2 regions of the Kocuria sp. BT304 genome follow, and region 1 is predicted to be linked to the other one. Evidence: predicted binding sites of a transcription regulator. Region 1 holds the regulator's gene; the other holds the start of a gene.
What was found. Region 1 encodes HrcA, which represses chaperone genes, less so after heat shock. Its sites were predicted from a motif close to TTNGCACTCGNNNNNNNCGAGTGCNAA; they were not measured.
Positions count from the first base shown of each region.

Region 2: the regulator HrcA is predicted to act here: its motif matches at 1,339-1,365, upstream of groL (chaperonin GroEL).

Region 1 is NZ_CP030039.1:1,591,216-1,594,617, forward strand. It holds gene DNL27_RS07080 (16S rRNA (uracil(1498)-N(3))-methyltransferase) at 1-284, opposite strand, end outside; gene dnaJ (molecular chaperone DnaJ) at 281-1,423, opposite strand; gene hrcA (heat-inducible transcriptional repressor HrcA) at 1,490-2,503, opposite strand; gene DNL27_RS07095 (DUF3097 family protein) at 2,678-3,402, shown strand, end outside.
Region 2 is NZ_CP030039.1:2,256,779-2,260,180, reverse strand. It holds gene DNL27_RS09975 (uracil-DNA glycosylase) at 1-623, opposite strand, end outside; gene DNL27_RS09970 (DUF3263 domain-containing protein) at 685-909, shown strand; gene DNL27_RS09965 (hypothetical protein) at 994-1,251, shown strand; gene groL (chaperonin GroEL) at 1,515-3,149, shown strand; gene DNL27_RS09955 (RNase H family protein) at 3,306-3,402, shown strand, end outside.

The DNA.
Region 1 (3,402 bases):
TCCCGGTCACCCTTGGCGAGGGCCTGCACGAGGGTGAGTGAGGGCGCGGTGACCGGCTCCCGGGTGACGGAGTCCACGGCCACGGTCATCCGGTCCCGCTCCCCCGCCGTGAACATGCAGCCCGCGCGGGTGCCCCTGCCGTCGACGAGGTCGAGGGGCTCACCGGCACGCAGCCGGCGCACGGTCACCGCGTGCCGGGCCTCCGGGCCCGTGACCTCCAGGGTCCCGCCCGGGGCCGCCGCGGCGAGCTCCGGGGCGGGGACGTGGAAGACCGGGTTCGTCACTGCTCGTTGAACCGGCCGCGCAGCCGGGAGAAGAACCCGCCGGAGTGGGAGGTGCTCACCGTGGTGCCGTCCGCGGAGTCCTCGTCGCGCAGCTCGGCGAGACGCTGCATCAGCTCACGCTGCTCACCGGTGAGGTTGCGGGGCGTCTCCACCTCGAAGTGCACCTGCAGGTCCCCGCGGCCCTTGCCGCGCAGGTGGGTCACGCCGAGGTGGTCCAGGGTGACCGTGGCCCCGGACTGGGTCCCGGGCTCGACCGAGACGGTGCGCGTGCCGTCGAAGGTCTCCAGGGTCACCGTGGTGCCCAGGGCCGCGGCGGTCATGGGGATGCGCAGCCGCGCGTGGAGGTCGTCCCCCTCGCGGTGGAACGTGGGGTCCGGGTCCACCTTCAGCTCCACGAAGAGGTCCCCGTTGGGGCCACCGGCGGTGCCTGCCTCGCCCTGCCCGCCCAGCCGGATCCGGTTGCCGGACTGGATGCCGGCCGGGATCTTCACGGTCAGCGGCCGGCGGTCCCGCACTCGGCCCTCGCCGTAGCACTCGTGGCACGGGTGCTCCACCACGGTGCCGAAGCCGTTGCACTGCGAGCACGGGGCCTGCGTGGTCACCATGCCCAGGATGGACTGGCGCTGGTACTGCATGTGGCCGGAGCCGTGGCACATGCTGCACGTGGTGGGGCTGGTGCCGGGCTGGCAGCAGGAGCCGTTGCACGTGGGGCACACCACGGCGGTGTCCACCGTGATGTCCTTCTCCACGCCGAACACGGCGTCCTTGAGCGAGACCCGCACGTTGATCAGTGCGTCCTGGCCCTGCTGGGTGCGGGAGCGGGGGCCGCGCTGGCCACCGGCGCCGGCGCCCTGGAAGAAGGTCTCGAAGATGTCCGAGAAGCCGAAGCCGGTGCCGGGGAAGCCCCCGCCGAATCCGGTGTCCGTGCCGTTCTCGTTGCCCGTGGCGTCGTACACACGGCGCTTCTCGGGGTCCGAGAGGACGTCGTTGGCGTGAGAGACGCGCTTGAACTCCTCCGCGGCCTCCGGGGAGGGGTTCACGTCCGGGTGGAGCGAGCGGGCCTTCTTGCGGTAGGCGCGCTTGATCTCTTCGGCGCTGGCGTCACGGCTCACGCCGAGGGTTTCGTAGTGGTCGCTCACGATGTCGTCGCTTCTGCTTTCGTCGGGTCTGTGGTCTGTGGTTCGTACGGTCTGCGCGCGGGCGCGTCAGTCCCCGAGGTTCCGGGACAGGTAGCGGGCCACCGCGCGCACGGCGGCCATGGTGGTGGGGTAGTCCATGCGGGTGGGCCCCACCACGCCCACCTTGGAGGCGGCGTGCGGACCGTAGCCGGTGGCCACCACGGAGGCTTCTGCCAGCGGGTCGTCGCACTCCTCGGAGCCGATGCGCACCGCCACCCCGCGCTCGTCCTGCTGCATGGCGGACAACAACCGCAGCATGGTGACTTGTTCCTCCAGCGCCTCCAGCACCGGGGAGATGCTCTGGGGGAAGTCCCCGCTGAAGCGGGCCAGGTTGGCGGTGCCGGCCATCACCAGCCGGTGCTCGTCCGACGCCGCCGCGAGCACCGCCAGTGCCTCGCTCACCCGGTCCCCGGCGTGCCGCAGCGCCTCGGGCAGCTCCTCGGCCAGTCCGGCCACGCGGCCGGGCACGGTCTCCAGGGTGCTGCCGAGAACGCGCGCGAGCACGCGGGCCCGCAGCTCGAGCAGCTGCACCTGGTCCAGGGGCTCGGCGAGCTCCACCGCACGCTGGGCCACCCGCCCGGACGTGGGGATGAGGATGACCAGCACGGTGCCGGCACCCACGTCCACGAGCTCCACGTGGCGCACGGTGATCCCGGCGCGCACGGGGTACTGGATCACGGCCGCCTGGTGCGTGAGCTGGGCGAGCAGCCGCACGGTGCGCTCCATGACGTCGTCGAGGTCGTGGGCGCCCTCCAGGAACACCTGGATGGCCCGGCGCTGGGCACCCGTGAGGGGCTGCAGCGCGGCGATCTGGTCCACGAACACGCGGTACCCCCGGTCCGTGGGGATCCGCCCGGAGCTCGTGTGCGGAGCCACGATCAGCCCGGCCTCCTCGAGGGCAGCCATGTCGTTGCGCACGGTGGCGGAGGACACCGGAAGCCGGTGGCGCTCCACGAGGGCCTTGGAGCCCACCGGTTCCCGCGAGTGGACATAGTCCTCCACGATCGCCCGCAGGATCTGCACCCGGCGCGGGTTCTCCATGCTCCTCACCTCCCGTGGCTCGTGGGTCGGCGGGTCCGTGCCCGCCGTGGCCGACCACTAATTTTGGCACTCATCCGCGCACAGTGCTAATCCCGGTGCCCGCCACGGGCCGGGCAGGGCCCCGGGTTTTGGTACGCTCGCCGCTGATCCAGCCACCGGCACGAGGAGCAGACCGTGAACGCACCCGGGTGGGGCTGGGGCCCCCAGGACCTCAGCAGCCCCGAGGTCTCCCGCACCGGCCCGTCGTCCCGGGAGCTGCCGGTGGAGCGGGACATGGTGCTCGAGGACGTCGAGACCGGGTGGGTGGGCGCCGTCGTGAGCGTGGAGACCATCGGCGGGATGCGCGTGGTGGGCCTTGAGGACCGCCACGGGCGCGTCAAGACCTTCCCCCTGGGCCCGGGCTTCCTGCTCGACGGCGAACCGGTTCGCCTCACTCCCCCGGCCACGACGCCCGCCCCCGCCGCCAGGCGCATCACCCGCTCCGGGTCCGTGGCCGTGGAGAACCTGCGCGCCTCGGTGGCCAAGGAGTCCCGCGTGTGGGTCGAGGGGTACCACGACGCCGAGCTGGTCGCCAAGGTGTGGGGCCACGACCTCGCCGTGGAGGGGATCGTGGTGGAACCGCTGCACGGCATCGACGACCTCCCCGGGGCCATCCGGGACTTCACCCCGGGCCCGCAGCGGCGCCTCGGGATCCTCGTGGACCACCTGGTGCCCGGGTCCAAGGAGTCCCGCATCGCGCAGCAGGCCATGCGCGTGCCCGGAGCGGTGGACAACGTGCTGATCCTCGGGCACCCCTACGTGGACATCTGGCAGGCCGTGAAGCCCTCCGCCCTCGGGATCCCCGCGTGGCCCGTGATCCCGCGCGGCGTGGACTGGAAGACCGGCATGGCCAAGGCGCT
Region 2 (3,402 bases), 670 kb from region 1:
CGCGAGAACGGGCGGGAGCCGAAGAATCCCCGGGACGCGGACAGCGGCGAGGGGTGCGCGGACTCCACCGTGGGCGCCCCGCCCAGCCAGCCCGCGGTGCTGCGGGCGTCCCGGCCCCACAGGACGGCCACGAGAGGCGCACCGCGGTCGCCGAGCGCGCGGATGGCGCACTCCGTGACCGCCTCCCAGCCCTTGCCCCGGTGGGACGCCGCCGCCCCCGCCTGCACCGTGAGCACCCTGTTGAGCAGCATGACCCCCTGCCCGGACCACGAGGAGAGGTCCCCGTGCGGGGGAGGCTCGATGCCCAGGTCCGAGCGCAGCTCCTTGTAGATGTTCTGCAGGGACCGCGGGACCGGTCGGACATCCGGGGCCACCGAGAACGAGAGGCCCATGGCGTGTCCGGGCGTGGGGTAGGGGTCCTGGCCCACGATCAGCACCTTGACCGCGGACAGCGGCTCCCGGAACGCCCGGAAGATGTTCTCCCCGGCCGGCAGGGTGTGCCGGCCCGCGGCGTGCTCCGCGCGCAGGAACTCGCCCATCGCACGGATCTGCGGCTCCACCGGTTCCAGGGAGGCGGCCCACTGCGGGTGCATGATCTCGGACAGCGGGCGCGGGGCGTTCACGGTGGACCTCCTGGGGCGGGGCGGCGCGCGGGGCGGGGCGGCGCGCGCTAGGGTTGAGGCCATGTCTACCACGGGGGAGGAGCTCGACGAGCTAGACCGGGCCGTCCTGGAGCTCGAGTCCGAGCACTGGAAGTACCGGGGCGCCAAGGAGTCCGCGATCCGCTCCCGCCTGGGGCTCAGCCCCGTGCACTACTACCAGCGCCTCAACGCCCTGATCTCCTCGGAGGCCGCAGCCCGCCAGGCCCCCATGCTGATCTCCCGGCTGCGCCGCGCCCGCACGCGCTGAGCGCGCCGTGCGTGGGATAGTGTCCCGGGGCGCGCGCGAGCACCGCGCTCCCACGACGGCCGACGGGTCCAGGAGGGCCAGACCATGAGCGAGTACCCCCACGACGAGTTCGACGACGTCCCCGAGGACGGCGCCCGCCAGGGCGCCCACCGGGGGCACAACCCCCGGGCGCGGGAGGGCTCCACGCGGCAGTTCCGCGCGGTCCTCGTCTCCGGGGTGCTGGCCCTCGTGCTCGGTGCGGTGTGCTTCGTCAACGCCCCGCGCACGGCCCAGGACGCCCAGGCCGACGCCGCACGGCCGGGGGCGTCCGCGACGCTCGCGGGCGGCGTCGTGCGCGGCTGAGCGGGCCCGCGTTCAGCCGGGAATGAAACCTGAGCCCACCACACGCAGACCGTTTGCGGTTCCGCGCGCAGCAGTGCCACTATTGGATTAGCACTCAGTCGAGTGGACTGCTAACCGGGTCCGGTGGCGTCCACCCGGCGCACGGGTGAAAACCACATCACGGTGAGGTGGTCGCGGCGCGGTGAGGACTGCGGCGCGGACACCGTCCGTCGCGGGCATCGTGACCAGTCTCTTTCGTCAACCGTCCAGGAGGGACGACACACATGGCAAAGATGATCGCATTCGACGAAGAAGCTCGCCGCGGCCTCGAGAAGGGTCTGAACACCCTCGCGGACGCCGTCAAGGTCACGCTCGGCCCGCGCGGCCGCAACGTGGTCCTGGAGAAGTCCTGGGGCGCTCCCACCATCACCAACGACGGCGTCTCCATCGCCAAGGAGATCGAGCTCGAGGAGCCGTACGAGAAGATCGGCGCGGAGCTCGTCAAGGAGGTCGCCAAGAAGACCGACGACGTCGCCGGTGACGGCACCACCACGGCCACCGTGCTCGCCCAGGCCCTCGTGAAGGAAGGCCTGCGCAACGTGGCCGCCGGTGCGGACCCGCTGTCCCTCAAGCGCGGCATCGAGAAGGCCGTGGCCTCCGTGACCGAGCAGCTGCTGTCCTCCGCCAAGGAGATCGAGACCGAGGAGGAGATCGCCGCCACCGCGTCCATCTCCGCCGCAGACCCCGAGATCGGCAAGCTCATCGCCGAGGCCATGGAGAAGGTCGGCAAGGAAGGCGTCATCACCGTCGAGGAGTCCAACACCTTCGGGCTGGACCTCGAGCTGACCGAGGGCATGCGCTTCGACAAGGGCTACCTCTCCGGCTACTTCGTCACGGACGCGGACCGCCAGGAGGCCGTTCTGGAGGATCCCTACATCCTCATCGTGAACTCCAAGATCTCCGCCGTGAAGGACCTGGTCCCCGTGCTGGAGAAGGTCATGCAGGCCGGCAAGCCGCTGCTGATCATCGCCGAGGACGTGGACGGCGAGGCCCTGGCCATGCTGGTGCTGAACAAGATGCGCGGCGCCGTGAAGTCCGTGGCCGTGAAGGCCCCCGGCTTCGGTGACCGCCGCAAGGCCCAGCTCGCCGACATCGCCATCCTCACCGGCGGTCAGGTCATCACCGAAGAGGTCGGCCTGTCCCTCGAGTCCGCCACGATCGACCTGCTGGGCCAGGCCCGCAAGGTCGTCGTCACCAAGGACGAGACCACCATCGTGGACGGCGCCGGCACCCAGGAGGAGATCGAGGGGCGCGTGGCGCAGATCCGCGCGGAGATCAACAACTCCGACTCCGACTACGACCGCGAGAAGCTGCAGGAGCGCCTGGCCAAGCTGGCCGGCGGCGTGGCAGTGCTCAAGGCCGGTGCGGCCACCGAGGTGGAGCTCAAGGAGCGCAAGCACCGCATCGAGGACGCCGTGCGCAACGCCAAGGCAGCCGTGGAGGAGGGCATCGTCGCCGGCGGTGGCGTGGCCCTCATCCAGGCCGGTGCCAAGGTCTTCGACTCCCTGAACCTCTCGGGTGACGAGGCCACCGGTGCGAACATCGTCAAGGTCGCCATCGACGCCCCGCTCAAGCAGATCGCCCTCAACGCGGGCATGGAGCCCGGCGTGGTGGTCGACAAGGTGCGCGGGCTCGAGACCGGCTGGGGCCTCAACGCCGCCACCGGCGAGTACGAGGACCTCATGGCCGCGGGCATCAACGACCCCGTCAAGGTGACCCGTTCCGCGCTGCAGAACGCGGCGTCGATCGCCGGGCTGTTCCTCACCACGGAGGCCGTGGTGGCGGACAAGCCCGAGCCCGAGGCCGCCGGTGCGGGCGCGGGTGCCGATCCCATGGGTGGCATGGGCGGCATGATGTGATCGCACTCCACTGACGTGGAGTCCCACCCGTTCCGCGGGTGCGACCGTCGAGGGACCCCGGACGCGCAGGACGCGTCCGGGGTCCCTCGCCGTCCCGCCCCGGGCCCGGAGGTCTGCGGCGTTATGCCTGTCGGGTGGGTTTGGGAGGATGGGACCATGACGATCATCGCTTCCGCGGACGGCTCCGCGCTCGGCAACCCCGGACCGGCAGGCTGGGCCTGGTACATCGACCCCACCTCGTGGCGGGCCGGAG